Vreelandella piezotolerans: one gene and its partner. The main gene of each other region encodes a partner of the protein of the gene in region 2 in a complex. Links are inferred from orthologs where the notes say so. Each region holds a gene or a part of one and is shown on either strand. Other genes may lie near its edges. The genes, in order: GYM47_RS14280 and smc.

What was found.
Region 1: the proteins of smc (region 2) and GYM47_RS14280 are in contact, whole or in part, in a crystal structure (PDB 3ZGX), measured with the Bacillus subtilis proteins. The link is inferred for Vreelandella piezotolerans from one-to-one orthologs.

Annotation. Positions count from the first base shown.
Region 1 is NZ_CP048602.1:3,110,383-3,113,139, forward strand. It holds GYM47_RS14280 (segregation and condensation protein A), read right to left. Parts: upstream 1,984-2,757; coding sequence 1,018-1,983; downstream 1-1,017. Other genes in the region: rluB (23S rRNA pseudouridine(2605) synthase RluB), read right to left, coding at 1-234; scpB (SMC-Scp complex subunit ScpB), read right to left, coding at 221-1,021; radD (DNA repair helicase RadD), read right to left, coding at 2,050-2,757. UniProt on the Bacillus subtilis protein: Participates in chromosomal partition during cell division. May act via the formation of a condensin-like complex containing Smc and ScpB that pull DNA away from mid-cell into both cell halves.
Region 2 is NZ_CP048602.1:809,245-822,902, reverse strand. What follows is about bases 3,886-7,943. They hold smc (chromosome segregation protein SMC), read right to left. Parts: upstream 7,587-7,943; coding sequence 4,086-7,586; downstream 3,886-4,085. Other genes in these bases: ccmI (c-type cytochrome biogenesis protein CcmI), read right to left, coding at 7,620-7,943. In the rest of the region: NAD-dependent DNA ligase LigA, read right to left, coding at 1-1,663; cell division protein ZipA, read right to left, coding at 1,752-3,494; more of ccmI, read right to left, coding at 7,944-8,861; GYM47_RS03775 (cytochrome c-type biogenesis protein), read right to left, coding at 8,858-9,328; GYM47_RS03770 (DsbE family thiol:disulfide interchange protein), read right to left, coding at 9,319-9,846; GYM47_RS03765 (heme lyase CcmF/NrfE family subunit), read right to left, coding at 9,843-11,849; cytochrome c maturation protein CcmE, read right to left, coding at 11,900-12,409; heme exporter protein CcmD, read right to left, coding at 12,399-12,653; GYM47_RS03750 (heme ABC transporter permease), read right to left, coding at 12,653-13,393; heme exporter protein CcmB, read right to left, coding at 13,408-13,658. UniProt on the Bacillus subtilis protein: Required for chromosome condensation and partitioning.

The DNA of each region.
Region 1 (2,757 bases), 2.3 Mb from region 2 along the record:
GATCACCCGGCGCGGCACGTCCTCTTCCGGGCGCAGCGTCACAGGGCGATCATCGAAACTGACCTTGTCCCGGGCCTCCACCCGGTCACCCAGTTTGGCGACCTGGCTATTTACCTTCACTCGGCCGTCGGCAATGGCGGTTTCCATTTCACGACGGGAGCCAAGGCCCGCACGGGCGAGGACTTTCTGCAGCTTTTCGCTGGTGGGGGGCGTGGTGTTGTTACTCTGACTCATGGTCGTCTGACCTCACATCGTTGGTCTGCGTGCTAGCGTCTTCGTGTTGACGCTTTGCACGTGCCGCTAGCCGTGCCTCTAAATCGGCAAAACTAAGCGGCTGGGTTAACGCCGTCTCGGCGTGGTGGTCGGCACTCGCTGCCGACGTGTTCTCATCTTGCTGGGGTGGCGCATCCTGCACGCTTTCCGTCGTTTCGTCCAGTGGTGGGGGCGGGTTTTGTTCACCCGACGCCTCTTCGACGGCGCGCTCTTCGTGATCGTCGCCGTTGACCAGCGTATGCATGGGCGGCAGCGCATCCAGGGTTTTCAAACCGAAGTCATCCAGAAAACTGCGCGTGGTGGCATAGACTGCGGGGCGACCCGGCACGTCCCGGTGGCCTACCACACGTATCCAGCCGCGCTCCATCAATGTACGAATGATCGAGCTGCTGACACTCACGCCCCGCACGTCTTCGATATCGCCCCGAGTCACCGGCTGGCGGTAAGCGATCAGCGCAAGGGTTTCCAGCAACGCTCGCGAATAGCGCTGGGGCCGCTCGTCCCACAGCCGCGAGACCCAGTGAGCCAAGCGTGGACGAATACGTAGCTGAAAGCCCGAGGCAGTCTCGACCAGTTCCAGCGCGCCATTCTCGTGGCGCAGCGCCAGCCGCGACAGCGCTTCCCTCAGCGCTTTTCGGCTGGGGCACTCCTCTTCTAAAAAGAGCGTTTCCAGGCGCTCGACCGGCAGCGGCTCCCCCGCCGCTAGCAGCGCCGCTTCAATGATGTCATCTAACGTGGTGTCTCTCACCGCGACTCCTCGTCAGGTTCAAACGCAGACTCTTCGAATGCCGAGGCGGCATCGCCCTGCTCCTCTTCCAAACGCTCGAAAGCACCCTCTTCCTCATCGGCCAGCGCCGCTTGGCGGGCGCGCACGTGAATGGGCGACAGCGGTGCGTTTTGAACGATCTCAATCATGGCCTCTTTGGCGAGCTCCAGAAGCGCCATGAAGGTGACGACCACCCCGGCCCGCCCCTCATCTAAAGTAAATAGCGCCTCGAAAGGCGTATAACGGCCGCTCTCTCCATCCTGGCTGAGCTGTTCCATGATTTTCAGCATTCGCTCGCGGGTGGAGAGCACTTCCCGGCTGATCTGGTGGGCCTGAGCCAGCTCGGCGCGTTTGAGAATATCGGACAGCGCCTCTAGCAGCTCGTCCAGCTCGACATCGGGATGGATTACCCGCGTTTCCAGCGGCGGCAACCCCGCCTGCACGCTGAACCAGTCTCGGCCGACGCGTGGCAGGGTATCCAGTGCTTCGGCGGCCTCTTTCAGACGCTCGTACTCCTGTAAGCGGCGAATCAACTCGGCACGGGGGTCCTCCCCTTCCTCGCCCTCCGCTTTAGGCGGGCGCGGTAGCAGCGTCCGCGATTTGATCTCCGCCAGCATGGCTGCCATCAGCAGGTACTCTCCCGCCAGCTCGATCTCCATGGCTTTCATCAACTCTACGTACTCGATGTACTGATGAGTGATGGTCGCCACGTTGATGGTCAGAATATCCAGGTTCTGGCGCCGGATTAAATAGAGCAGCAGGTCCAGCGGCCCTTCGAAGGCTTCCAGAAAGACCCGCAGCGCCTCAGGAGGAATATAGAGATCCTCCGGCAACTGCGTAATGGGCTCATCAAACAGGCGCCCAAGCGCCTCCACCACCGGCTCGGCAGTAGCTTCCGCCACGTCTTGGTCTTGCTCTGGCGCTGCGCTGGGCGTCTCGCTCACGCGGGTCGAATCCTTGATTGATGAGTTGAAAAAAGACAGTGTAACAGCGCGCTGTTAGCACGGCATCTAGCCCGCATCGGCGGCTTTACGATAGCGCCCTTGATAGTCGAACAGCTTGTCGCGGATTTGAAAGTGACGACCCACCTTTCGCCCCACCACGAAATCCGGGTGGCGCAATCGGCGCTGCTCGTTGACGACCTCATCAGGCGTCGTCGGTTGCCATTGACCACCTGGCGCGCGCAGGTGGGCACGTAAAAAAACGGCATAAAACGCGCGACGCTGGGCTGGAGTTTCCAAGGCAAACCATTCACTCAGGCTGTCGCCATCTTCATCGTGGTAGGTGGCTTTCAGGCGCGGCAGGCCACGGCCATTGGTGGTCGCTTCCAACTGCATGCCGCTGACGCGCAGCACTTTGGCATCTTTTAACTTCAGCGCATCCTTAAGCTTGTCGTCGGCGTCCACCAGCAGCTTCTCACAGCCATGACAGCGGCGGGCGGCAATATCGTTCTCGGCGCCGCACTCATCGCATACCTTGAAGCGAAAGCGGAACGTACACTGGCAGCGCCGCCCTGCGTCATCCTCCACCAGCCCCTGACAGCGGCGACCAAAGTGCTCGATCACCAGCTCGCCGTCGCGCTTTCCCCAAAACAGGTTCGCGTGACCACACTCCGGGCAGGGCACCTGCACCGGTTCGCTATCGCTATCCGGCTTGGGTTCGCCTACTTCCGGGGCGTAGAGATCCCACGGGTTGCCCGCATAGTCGAGAATCAGGCA
Region 2 (13,658 bases):
TGACGGCCTCCAGCGCCGCCAAATCGGCCTCTTGTAACGCTTGCAGCGTACCGAAGTGGTTGGCCACATTGGCCGCCGTGGCCTCGCCCACCTCACGGATGCCCAGCGCGTAGATGAACCGCGCCAGCGTGGTCTGCTTGGCTTTTTCCAGTGCATTGACCAGGTTGGTGGCGGACTTTTCGCCCATGCGCGGCAGGCTCTTCAACGGATCGACGCCAAGGTGGAACAGATCGGCCGGGGTTTTCACCCACGCCTGTTCCACCAGCTGTTCGATCAGCTTCTCCCCCAGGCCGTCGATATCCAGCGCTTTACGGCTGGCGAAGTGTTTTAGCGCCTCTTTACGCTGGGCGGCACAGTAAAGCCCACCGGAGCAGCGCGCCACGGCTTCGCCTTCGATACGTTCGATATCCGAACCGCACACAGGGCAGTGATCTGGAAAAACGATCGCCCGGGCGTCCGCCGGACGCTTCTCTTCATCCACGCGCACGACCTGAGGAATGACGTCGCCCGCGCGGCGAATCGCGACCGTGTCGCCAATCATCACGCCCAGGCGACTAATCTCATCGGCATTGTGCAGCGTGGCATTCGAGACCGTCACCCCGGCGACGGTGACCGGCTCCAACCGGGCGACCGGCGTAATGGCGCCGGTGCGTCCCACCTGAAACTCCACGTCGTTTAGGGTGGTGACCTCTTCCTGAGCGGGGAATTTGAACGCCACCGCCCAACGCGGCGCGCGGGCAACGAAGCCCAGCTCCCGCTGATGGCGCAGGTCGTTGACCTTGATCACCACGCCGTCGATGTCGTAGCCCAGCTGATCGCGCTTAGCACCGAGCTGCTCGCAGTAGTCCGCGACGGCGTCGGGGCCTTGCAGCGTGGTGAGCTCTGTACTGGTGCGAAAACCCAATGTGGATAAACGGGACATTAGCGCACTGTGGGTGGTGTCGCCCAAGTCGGGCTCCAAGCGGGCGGCTTGGTACGCGTGAAACTCCAACGGGCGGGTCGCCGTAATGCGCGGATCGAGCTGGCGCAGGCTACCGGCAGCGGCGTTACGCGGGTTGGCAAACACCTTGCTGCCCTCCTCTCTGGCCCGCTCGTTGAGGGCTTCGAACCCGGCATGGCGCATGATCACTTCGCCGCGCACTTCCAGTAACTCAGGCACCTGTTGGCCCATGAGTTTGAGCGGTACCGAGCGCAGCGTGCGCAGGTTGGAGGTGATGCCCTCCCCGGTGCGGCCATCTCCCCGCGTCGCGCCGCTGACCAGTACGCCCTGCTCATACACCAGCGAAACCGCCGCACCATCCAACTTAGGTTCGCAGCTAAACGCGATCTCGCTGGCTTGGCACTCCAAACGCTCCGCAACGCGCTCGGCAAAGGCCGCGATGTCACCACGGCTAAAGGCGTTATCCAACGACAGCATGGGTATGGCGTGGGCGACTTCGGGGAAGCCCTCTGCCGGGGCGGCACCGACTCGTTGAGTGGGCGAGTCGGGGGAGATCAGCTCGGGGTGCTCGCTCTCTATCTGTTTCAAGCGCTGCAGTTTACGGTCATAGTCCGCATCGGTGAGCGTGGGTTCGTCCAGCACGTAATAACGGTGATTGGCATCATCGAGATCGGCGCGCAGCTGGCTGATCTCTTCCAACAGAGTGGGGTCAGGCTGACTCATTCAGAAATTCCGAAGACAGATAAACGGGTATTCAGTAACAAAAACACCCGCCTTCCAGAAGAAGGCGGGTGTCAGCGCAGTGTGGCGGTTAACGCGCCTGCAGTTGGCGATGCAAACGGTGACGACGTTCGAATTCATGCACCCGCTGACGGGCAAACTCGATGGTTTGTGCCGTCATCACGCTACGGTTTTCGTCTTTCAATTCACCGCCCATATGTCGAACGACGACCATGGCGGTCTCGACCATCGCCTCGAAGGCGGCAGAGCTATCCACCGCGCCGGGTAGCGGCATTAGGAACGTAATACCGGGTGTCACGAACTCGTCCATCTCTTCGATGGGGAACGTGCCGGGCTTGAGCACGTTGACCATGGAGAACTGCAGCTCGCTGTCTGGGCTTTCCGTTTCGAAACGGTGAAATACGCCCATGGTACGGCTATAGCGCAGCCCGCATGCCATGATGAGTTCGAGCAACTTACCGCCATCGAACCCGTCCGGGTCACGGGAAAGAACGCTGATCACCACCATCTCGTCGGCATTGGCCAACGTCTCTTTGGCGTGCTCGCCGTTCACATCGTGACGTAGCGCTTTTTCCAAGGTCGGATGGGCGCGCACCACGTTATCTTGTGTAGCGTAGGTCGTTTCCAGCTCGTCATCGACGCCTTGGTAATGCTCATCGTAATGTCGTGCGCTGTCCTCATACTCATCCCATACGGGCGCCGACTGTGGGACCTCCTGTTTGGCGGCTGCTTCATAGGCAGCGGCCTCTCGGGCTTGAGCCTTCTCTTGTGCGATACGTGCTTTTTCCGCTTCAGCAGCCTGCTTGGCTTCACGGCGCTGTTCGGCTTCCAGCGCTTTACGCTCGGCCTTCTGCTTGGCTAATGCTTCGGCGCGTTTGGCTTTCTCGGCCTTTTTGATCGCTCTCTCTTTACGGCGCTCAATGATGCGGCGTTTGAACGAGCGTCCAATACCTTCGAAATCGACCAAGCGGTACTCGTCGATTTCGTCGTCCAGCTCACGGTCGCCAACGGTCTCATCACGCAGTTGCCGACGTTTGGGAGCGTCAGCGGCGTGCTTGGCAAAAACGGCGTCCTCTGGCTCAGCGCGCAGCACCGGTTCAGGATCGGGAGTCGGTGTCGGCTCATCGTCAGCGGCTTCTTTCGCTGTGGGCGCTTCGGCCGTCTTAGGCATGTCAGGCTGAGTGGTTGGCAGCTCATCGGCCGATGCCGTTACAGCGGGCTCTTCTTCGGCCGAAGCGCTCATGGCAGGTGCGCTGCTGGAGGCCTTGACGGGGTCAGGCGTTGCCGCAGGCGTTGGCTGAGTCGCCGCAGGCATTGGCTGGGTCGGCTCTGCATCGACAGACACAGACGGTGGGGGTGCCGTTACCTCTGCGTCGTCTTTGGCAAACACACTCGGCTCGCGACGGAGCTCTGGTTTCACTTCTTGAGCTGCCGCGTGCCGTTCGGCAGGCCCGGGGGCAGCAGGCTCGGGACGAGACGTGGTTTTACTAGAGGGTTTACTGAACGAACGACGGAAATCCGACAGCACTTTGGAAGGGCCAGGGTGCTCTTGGCGTTTGAGCTTGGGCTTTTGTCCCAGCCCGCTATAGTCGGCGGGTTTAACGACCCGAGCACCGCCGTTGGGCAGCTCCCAATTGATCTCGGCTTCTTTCGCCTCGTCGTCTAACTCTTCCAACTTCGCGGTAGGCAAATCTTTTACCGCTTGGTCTAGCCGGGGCACACGACGCTGACGCTGGAGCCTACGCACACCGTCGACAACGATTAGCGAAACCAGTGCCAGTCCTAGAATGATTAACCACTCTCTTAATTCCATGTCGAGCATTCCATGGGTCATCTAACCGGTTACTAGGGCACAGTGCGCGGCACTGCGCCAGAATATGGGAACCTTCTTATAAATCGATATTTAGCACCAAGCATAGCGCGGTTGCTACGAAAAGAGCCAATTTTTGCTGATTTTCACACGTTTGAGCCGCTATGAACGTTTTTTAGGCGAATTTTTCGACCTTATCAACCAGCAAAAGTGCCCATCGCGTTATTTCATCTCTTTAAATAGTGTTTGAACACACCCTGCAAGGGGAAGCCATTACCTGCTTCAATCACTCTATTTAAACGTTATGCTAGTGAATGTTATTCACTATCGCTAGTTTCTTATTAATCCTTTGCGCTTTCGACGGCAGGCTAGGCAGACGAAACGTAACAATAACGCTTTCATGCGGGCGCCTACTCCCACCTCGAGCCGCCCAGGCTCATTGTCAGCAACCCATTGTTATTAAAAGATTTAATTGTCAACGACCTGATCAACGCTGGGTGTTATCAAACGCTGACCAGCAGCGCTCGGCACATGACACGAGCAAATAAGGAAACTCTTGGGAAACCGCGCCCAACATCGTCTCGAACCATGGCCCTACTCGACCAGTTCTGCCGCTTCATCGATCCCCACGGACACCAGCCGTGAGACACCAGGCTCTTGCATGGTGACCCCCATCAGGCGCTCGGCAGCCTCCATGGCGATCTTGTTATGAGTGATGTAGATGAACTGCACGCTTTCCGACATCTCTTTAACGAGCTTGGCGTAGCGGCCCACGTTGGCGTCATCCAGTGGCGCATCGACTTCGTCCAGCATACAAAACGGGGCTGGATTGAGCTGGAAGATGGCAAACACCAGCGACAGCGCGGTCAGCGCTTTCTCGCCCCCTGACAGCAAGTGAATGGTGCTGTTCTTCTTGCCCGGCGGGCGAGCCATGATGGCCACGCCGGTTTCCAATAAATCGTCACCGGTGAGCGTCAACCACGCCGCCCCACCGCCAAATACGCGAGGAAAGAGGGTTTGCAACCCGTTATTCACCTGATCGAACGTTTCCCGGAAACGCACGCGGGTCTCTTGGTCAATCCGTTTGATCGCCCGCTCCAGCGTGTCGAGCGCTTCGGAAAGCTCGGCATGCTGGGCTTCGAGGTAATTACGCCGCTCGGCCTGCTGGTCGTACTCCTCGATCGCGGCGAGGTTGATCGCCCCCAGTCGGCGGATCTTTTCCGAGGTGCTCTCCAAGCGCTCTTGCCACGCTGGCTCACTGGCATCGCTGGGCAGCGTGCTGGCGAGCGCATCGGCATCGTGGCCTAGTTCTGCTAACTGCTCATCCTGGGTGGCGGCTTTGAGCGCCAGCGCCTGCACCTCCATACGGCGCTGCTGGAGCTGTTCGCGGCTCTGTTCCAGATTGCGCTCATGCTGCTGGCGGGCTAGTTCGTCGTTACGCAGCTGCTCGGCCAAGGTTTGAGCTTGCTGGCGCGTCTCGTTGAGCCGCCGCTCCTGCTGTTCGCGCTGGTGAAGCAGCTCTTCGAGCTCCTCAGCGGCCAGCTCGTCGGGCTCGACCAGCATTTCGCGAGACTCTTCCAACTCGGCAATACGCAGCGAGAGGCGCTCTTCGGTATCGCTTGAACGGGCCTCCTGAGCGCGCAGGCTGTCGCGCTCGGCTTTTAAGCGCTCACGCTCCAGGGCCAACGCCTGCTGACGCGCTTTGAGCGGGGCATACTGTTGGTTGAGCTGCTCGCGCTGCTCACGCTGGCGGTGGCGCTGTTCGGCGCTGGTTTCGCGGGCTTCTGCGGCGGTTTCCAGTTGCTCCATGGCCGTGTGCCAACGAGCGCGCTGCTCTTCTAAAGTAAGCGTTAACTCCGCCTCATCTTCTTGCAGTTGCGCCAGTTCGTCGTCCAGCTCCATGGCGCGGCTGGAGAGATGCTCAAGGCGTTGGGCAAGCCGCTGCTCTTGCACCGCTAGCTGTTGGCGGGTGGCGGCGTGGTCGCGCTCCTGCTCCGCCTGCTGCTCACGGGTCAGTTCTAACGTTTCAATCGTCTCGTTGGCGGCTTCGCACTGTTCATCCAAGAGCGCCAGCGCCTCTTCCGCCCGCTCACGCTCTGCGGCCAGCTCCTCAAAGCGACGACGCGTCACCAGTAGCGCATCGACGCCTTCGCCATTGGATTGCTGATGCAGCCAACCGCGACCGCGCCATACGCCGTCTTGGCTAACCACACTCTCACCGGGAGCAAGCGTAGGCAACAACGCTTCCGCCGCGTCAGCAGTATCAACATAGTGAATACTCGCCAACCACTCCGTTAGCGCGCCCGCGCCTTTCACCAAATCGCTGAGGCGATGGCCTGCGCCCGCCGTGGCTGTGGAAGGCGACGCTTGATCAATCAAGCACCACTCTGTCGCCAGCGCTTCGGGCAGCGCGTTTAGCTGATGGGCGGCTACCAGTCGGGCGTTTAACCAAGGGGCGAGTAGCCAGGAAATAACCCGCTCCCAGCCTTGGCTGACCGAAATGGCTTCACCCAAGCGGGGGGCATCAGCAAGGCCATGAGCGGCAAGTGTTTCGCTTAGCTGAGGGTCGTGATCGGCCAGGGCGGCATCCATCAGCGCCTGCAGCGAAGCAAGTTCACCCTGCTGCTGGCTAAGCGCAGCGCGTTGCTCGTCGCGGGAGGTTACCGCTTGCTGGTAGGCGCTTTTGGCATCGCTGTAGCGCTGCTGCCACTGTTCTCGCTCCACTTGGAAGGCGTCGGCACGTTGGTCGGCTTCTTCCAGGCGGGCTTGGTATTCGGCGTGCTCGTTTTGTAGCGCAGTCATGTCGGCCAGCTCGCCGCGCTGCTGGCGGCGGCGTTGCCCCTCAGCCTGCAAACGGGCAATACGCTGCTCTAAATCACGCAGTTGGTCTTGGCTACGGTCGGCATCGCGGCTGGCCTCACGCCAGCGGTTTTCGGCGTCGGCCCACTGCTGTTCGGCGGCTTCCAGCGCTGGCGTTGCGTCGGCCAGGGTCTGCTCGAGCATTTCGAGCTGCTCTTCCAGCGCTTCGTGCTCGGGCAGCAGCTCCTCAAAGCGCTCGTCGATCACCGCGAGCCGCTCTTGGTCGCCCTCGCTGACCTGGCGCTGCTCGTCGAGATCCCGTCGGGCGGTGGCAATGTCGTTAGCCAGCTGTGCTTCGCGGCTGCGGCGGTGGGCTTGATCCTGCTCTAAGCGGGCAATGCGCGTGGTGGTTTCATAAAACTGCTGCTGGTGGCGGTCCAACACGTCGGCCAGCTCGTCGTGCTGTTCGCGGGCCTGCTCCAGGCGGGTTTCGCACTGACGTACGCCAAACACGTCTTTCTCGACGGCAATTTCCAGCTCGCGGACACGGCTCTCTTGGTGAGACTGTTCGGCCCGCAGGGTGCGGCCGCGCAGCAGCGCCAACTCGCCTTTTAAGCGGTACTCTTGCTGTTTGAGCTCTTGGTAACGCTTGGCGGCTTCCGCTTGGCGCTTGAGGCGTTCGAGCTGTTTATCCAGCTCTTCGCGAATATCGTCCAGGCGCTCCAGGTTCTCCTGGGTGCGCCGCATGCGGTTTTCGGTTTCCCGACGGCGCTCTTTGTACTTGGAGATCCCCGCGGCTTCTTCGAGTGTGGCACGCAGGTCGTCGGGGCGCGCTTCGATCAGTCGCGAGATCATCCCCTGGCCGATAATGGCGTAGGAGCGCGGGCCTAGGCCGGTCCCCATGAACAGGTCGGCGATATCCCGGCGGCGGCACTTCTGGCCGTTGAAGAAGTAGTTGGACTGACCATCCCGGGTCACTAGGCGTTTGACGGCAATTTCTGAGTACTGGGCGTATAAACCGCCCATACCGCCATCGCGGTTATCGAACTTCAGCTCGATAGAAGCCTGCCCTACCGGCTTACGCCCGGTAGAGCCGTTGAAAATAACGTCGGCCATGGATTCGCCGCGCAGGGTTTTGGCGGAGGACTCCCCCATCACCCAGCGCACGGCGTCGATAATATTGGATTTACCGCAGCCGTTGGGCCCAACGATGGCCGTCATGTTGCCATCGAAGGGCACGGTGACCGGATCGACAAAGGACTTGAACCCAACGAGACGTATAGAGGTTAAGCGCATTGCGACCCTTAGCAGCGGTAGCTTACGTGGTGGTTATTCAAAAACACGGTTGATAACGACATTGGCGGTAGCGTCTTCGCGAATGGGGCCGACGCTAACGCTCTCCAAATCGCCAAACAGATCCCCAGGCTGCGGCGTGGCCTGCCCAGATTCCGAGACACGCACCACCAGGCGCGCTTCACGCACCTGAGAGATTTGCGCTTGCGGCGACATGGCAGCGGCGTCGTCCAGCACCACGGTCATCGGCAGCTCAGAGACCCGAGCGCGGGTCACCGCCAGCGGCGGCAGCTCGCCATCGATGTCCCGTGCGGTAATGAACACCGTCGCATCGTCGCTGACACGGTCTGCCAGCGCCTCATCCAACGAGACGCTCACCCGCACGCCTTGGCCCTGAGCGGCGGCAGATGGCTCCGGTGCGACGCCCATGCGCTCTTGGGCCACCCGGATACCCTCACGCAGGGAAGCAGCCGTCTCTGGGTCTGAAATATTGGCAACGGCACGGCGCCAACGGTCGACGGCCGTTTCATAATCACCGTTATCGAAGGCGTGAATGCCCAGAAGCCCCAACACGGTGGGCTGACGGGGGTCTAGCTCAAGCGTTTCATCGACCAGCGCCTGTACCTCGGGCGTTAACTCCCGCTCGGCCATGAAGAAGCGGAGCTGCGCCAACTGAGCGAGCAGCGGCGGAATGCGCCCTTCGATGGCGATCAAGCGCTCCAGCGCATCGACCGCTTTGTCAGGCTGACCGGTATCCCGGTAGAGTGGAAACAGCGAGCTCCACACGTTGGGGTTGTTAGGCTGGCGCTCGGCTTCGGCTTCCATGCGCTCCAGGAACATCATCAACGAGCCTTCCGGGTCGTTTCTGATCTCTTCTTGAATCGCGTAGAGCGTCAGGTCTCCTTCGGCACCGTTTTGCTGATACCAAAACGTACTGGCACCCACCACCGCTACCATGACCAGCGGCACCACCAGCCGTCCAGCGCTCGCAGCTTTCAGCGGCCGCTTGGCCTGAGTGGCGGTGTCTTCCAGCAGGCTGCGCTCTAGCTCTAGGCGATCTTCATTAAAACGAGCGTCGTCGATGTCGCCACGCTCGCGTGCCGCTTCCAGGGACGCCATGCGCCGCTGGAAAATCGCCACGTTCTGCTCGGCAGACGTATCGTTGGCTTCAAAGTGATCTAGCTGGTCGCGCAGAACGCGGGCACCGCGCATGGGGGCAATCAGCAGCCATAGAGCAGGTAATAACAGTAGTGCAATCGCTATCCAGAGCGGTGTCATGAAGACCTCTCGCGGTTGATCAGAGCATCCAAGCGGGCGCGCTCTTCGGCGCTCAACGCTTTCGCAGACGCATTCCGTCGAGCACGCACCATCAGTACGACCACGAGCGTGCCGAGGACGAACAGACCGATGGGCAGCCCCCACAGCAGGTAGGTGCGGTTTTCCAGGCGCGGGTTGTAGAGGATGTACTCCCCAAAACGCTGCACCATGTGATTGATGATTTCGATATCCGACTGACCATCTTGAAGCAGCTGATAGACCCGCTCGCGCATATCACCAGAGATCGGCGCATCAGAGTCATCGATAGCCTGGTTTTCGCATAACGGGCAGCGCATGGAGGCCGTGAGGTCACGGTAGCGCTGCTCCATCACCGGGTCGTCGAACTCGCGAACTTCAATGCCTGCCGCCACGACACTGCCCGCCAGTGCCAGCAGCATCACGGCGAAGATCCCACGCATTAACGCCATTTTTCTACCTCCGGCAGGATGCGCTCACGAACGTCTTCAGGTGACACGTATCCTTTATGGTGGTATCGGATCACGCCTGCGGCATCCACCAAAAACGTCTCAGGCGCACCATAAACACCGAGGTCGAAACCCAGGCTGCCCTCGGGGTCGAACACGTTGACCTCGAACGGGTCACCGAACTCGCTCAAAAACTCTAGCCCCTTTTCACGGGTGTCCCGGTAGTTGATGCCGACCATACGAATGCCGTGATCGGCGAGCTCTAAAAGCTGGGGCATCTCCTGCTTACATGCAGGGCACCACTCACCCCAGACATTGACCAGCGTGACCTCCCCCATCATCAGCGTTTGATCCACTTGGCGATCAGCATCGCGTAGCGTGGTGGCTTCGAATACGGGAAACTCACGTGCCATCAGCGCAGAGTCACGCTGCGACGGATCGCGCCCCAACCCTTGGTACAGAAACAGCGCGATACCGAGAAAGCCAATCGGCAGGAGTAAAAGCAGCAGGCGTCGTGTCATACCATAGCCTCCTGAGACGACGAACGATCCGTCCGAGCGGGAGCTGTCTGGCGACTCGCGACACGACGATAGCGTTTATCCACAACGGCTAGAACGCCGCCGAAGGCCATGAGCAGGCCGCCTAACCACAGCCAGCGCACAAACGGCTTGTACTGGACGCGCATGGCATAGCTGCCGTCGCCCAGGTCTTCACCCATGGCCACATAGAGGTCGCGGAACAAACCAGGGCGCAGCGCAACTTGGGTCATGGGCATGCCGGTGGCGAGGTAAAGGCGCTTCTCGGGGCGCATCACGAAGCTGCGTCCCTCGTCCCCGCGCTGTACCTGAATGATCGAAGTATCGGCCAGGAAGTTGGGGCCACGTCGGTTGGTGAGTTCCGTCATGGTGAACTGATAGCCCGCCACTTCCACGGTGGTGCCCGGCGACATGCGCACGTTGCGTTCGATGTTGTAATTCGAAACGACGGCAACGCCCACGATGGTCACCGCAATGCCCACGTGGCCCAGCACCATTCCCCAATAAGAGAGCGAGAGCTTGCGCAGCCCGGCGACAAACGAGCTGGCGTGACGGGTCTTGTCGAACAGGTCGCGCACCATGGGCAGCACGATCCATAGCGCCGACACGATTCCCAATGACACCCACAAATTCCATTCGCCGCCGTAGACCAACGGCATGGCTACACCCAGCACGATGGCAGCTGCTGCTGCGAGACCTAGCTTCCGCCACAGCTCACGACCGCTCATGCTTTTCCAACGCGCCACCGGCCCCAAGCCCATGAAGACACACATCACCACGGTGAGCGGTACGAACAGCGCATTGAAGTAAGGCGGGCCTACGCTGATTTTACCCAGCCCCAAAGAGTCCAGAATCAGCGGGTATACGGTGCCCAGCAGCACCGTGACGGTCATGATGACCAGCAGGATGTTGTTGATCAGCAGCAGGGAGTCCCGCGAAAGCCAGTTGAACCCCACTTTATGGCTGACGCGCGGTGCACGCAGTGCAAACACCAGCAGCGATAGCGTGACGGTGATTGCCAGCAGCATCAGGATGAAGAAGCCACGCGAGGGGTCATTGGCAAAGGCATGGACCGAGGTCAGTACGCCCGAGCGCACCAAGAAGGTGCCCATCAGCGACAGCGAGAACGTCGAGATCGCCAGCAACACCGTCCAGCTCTTGAACGAGCCACGTTTTTCGGTCACCGCCAGCGAGTGAACCAGTGCCGTGCCCGTTAGCCAGGGCAATAGCGAAGCGTTCTCCACCGGGTCCCAGAACCACCAGCCGCCCCAGCCAAGCTCGTAGTAGGCCCACCAGCTGCCGAGTGCGATCCCGACGGTGAGAAACGCCCAGGCCACGTTGGTCCAGGGGCGCGCCCAGCGGGTCCAAGCGGCGTCTAAGCGCCCGCCCAGCAGGGCGGCAATCGCGAAAGCAAACACCACCGAAAAGCCCACATAACCCATGTAGAGCATCGGCGGGTGAACCACTAGGCCAAAATCCTGCAACAGCGGATTCAAGTCGGCGCCATCTTGCGGCATGTTCGGCAGCAAGCGCTCGAAGGGGTTGGAGGTCATCAAAATGAAGAGCAAGAAGCCCACACACACCATGCCCATGATGCCCTGCACTCTGGCCACCATGTCGCGGGGCAAGTCGCCCGAGAAGACCGATGCCGCGAATCCCCAACCCGCCAGCATCAAGCTCCATAGCAGCACCGAGCCTTCATGGTTACCCCACACGGCGCTGAATTTGTAGTACCAGGGCAGCAGAGAGTTGGAGTTGTTAGCGACATTAGCCACGCTGAAATCGTCCAGCATGTAGCTGGCGGTCAAGCAGAGGTAGGCAATGGTCACAAACAGGAATTGGCCGATGGCCATGGGACGACCATAGGCCATCCACAGCGGGCGACGCGTGGCAGCCCCGGCAAGCGGCATCACCGCCTGAACCACCGCCATGAGTAGCGCGATGACCAGGGCAAAGTGGCCGATTTCAGGAATGATCTTAATCAACATGGGTGCTCCGAATTAGCATCAGGCTTTATCGCACAGCGTGCGTGCAGTCGTTAATAGTCGCTTCCTTCTGGGGAGCCTTCCTGCTCTAGGCGCTTGCCCACTTCGGCAGCTTTCGCTTGAAAGTCTGCCGGGGAGTAGCCTGCTTCTTCCAATGCCTGCGCCACTTCGGGCGGCATGTAGTTTTCATCGTGGCGTGCCAACACCTTATCGGCGTAGAGTCGGCCATCGGCCTGCAGTTCGCCGACCACCACCACGCCCTGCCCTTCACGGAATAGGTCCGGCAGAATACCGCTGTAGTAGACCTCTAGATCATCCACGTAGTCAGTCACCACGAACTCAACATCGAGGCTTTCCGGGTCGCGGGACACAGAGCCCTCTTTGACCATGCCCCCCGCGCGAATTTGGCGCTCCATGGGGGCATCGCCTTGGGCAATTTGTACCGGGCTGAAAAACAGATTGATGTTGGCGCGCAGCGCATACAGGGTGAGCCCCACCGCAATGGCGGTGAGCGACAATAGCCCTAAGATAACAAACAGCTTCTGTTTACGTTTAGGCGTCATAGTGAACGTCCTTCTGAGCAGAGTTAACTGGCTCTTGCAGGGGCTGCGCGTGCGATGGCTGAGCGTTGCGCTGGGCATTTTCACGACGCGCCCGGCGCTTTACCACGTTGAGTAGCTGGCGGCGCTCCTGACGTGCGTGCCACACGATCATTAGCATCAACAGCGCAGTAACTCCCCAGGCAGCCCACACGTAGACCGCGTGACCGCCCATGGCAAAAAATTCGTTTAGCGAGGAAAAGGCCATTAGTTCGTCTCCTCGGCAAGCTCGCGCACCCAGCGCTTATTGGCTTCACGACGCAGAATTTCGCTACGCGTGCGCATCAGCGTGAGGGCAATAAAAAAGCTGTAAAAGCCCAATACCATGATCAGCAGCGGTGCCCACATGTCCATGGTCATGGCAGAGCGCCCTGTAATCGTGAAAGTGGCGGGCTGGTGAAGGGTGTACCACCAATCCACTGAGTACTTAATAATCGGAATATTGATCACGCCAACCATCGCTAGCACAGACGCGGCACGGGAGCCGCTATCGCGGCTGCTAAACGCACCGCGCAAGGCAATTACGCCCAGGTAGAGAAACAGCAGAATCAGCATGGAGGTAAGCCGTGCATCCCACATCCACCAGGTTCCCCAGGTGGGCACGCCCCATACTGCGCCCGAAAAAAGCGCTACGAAGGTCATCGCGGCACCCAGCGGGGCCATCACGGTGGCGACCATATCCGCCACTTTGATCTTCCAGACCATGAATACCAGCCCGGAGACCGCCATGGAGACAAAGATGGATTGGGCTAGGAACGCAGCGGGTACGTGGACATAAATGATGCGAAAGCTATTGCCCTGCTGATAATCCGCAGGCGCAAAGACGAGCCCCCAAACGGTGCCGACCAGCAGCAACAGCGTTGCCGCTACCCAAAAAAGCGGTTGCAGTTTGGCGCTAATGGCATAGAACCATTTGGGTGATCTTAGTTTGTTGATAAAGGCCCACATGGTGTTCCCGTCCTCTAACCGTTGATGCTGATGCGCAGCGATGCCGCAATGGCCCAGGGTGCCAGCATCAGTGCTAGCGCCAGCAGTGCCCCTAGAATCGCCAGATGAGCGGCCATTCCATCGCCAAAAATAGCGGCTTGTACGGCACCTGCGCCGAAAATCAGTACTGGAATATAGAGCGGCAGCACCAGCAGCGAGAGCAGCACACCGCCCCGCGCCAGCCCCACCGTCAATGCCGCCCCGATGGCGCCAATCAGACTCAAGC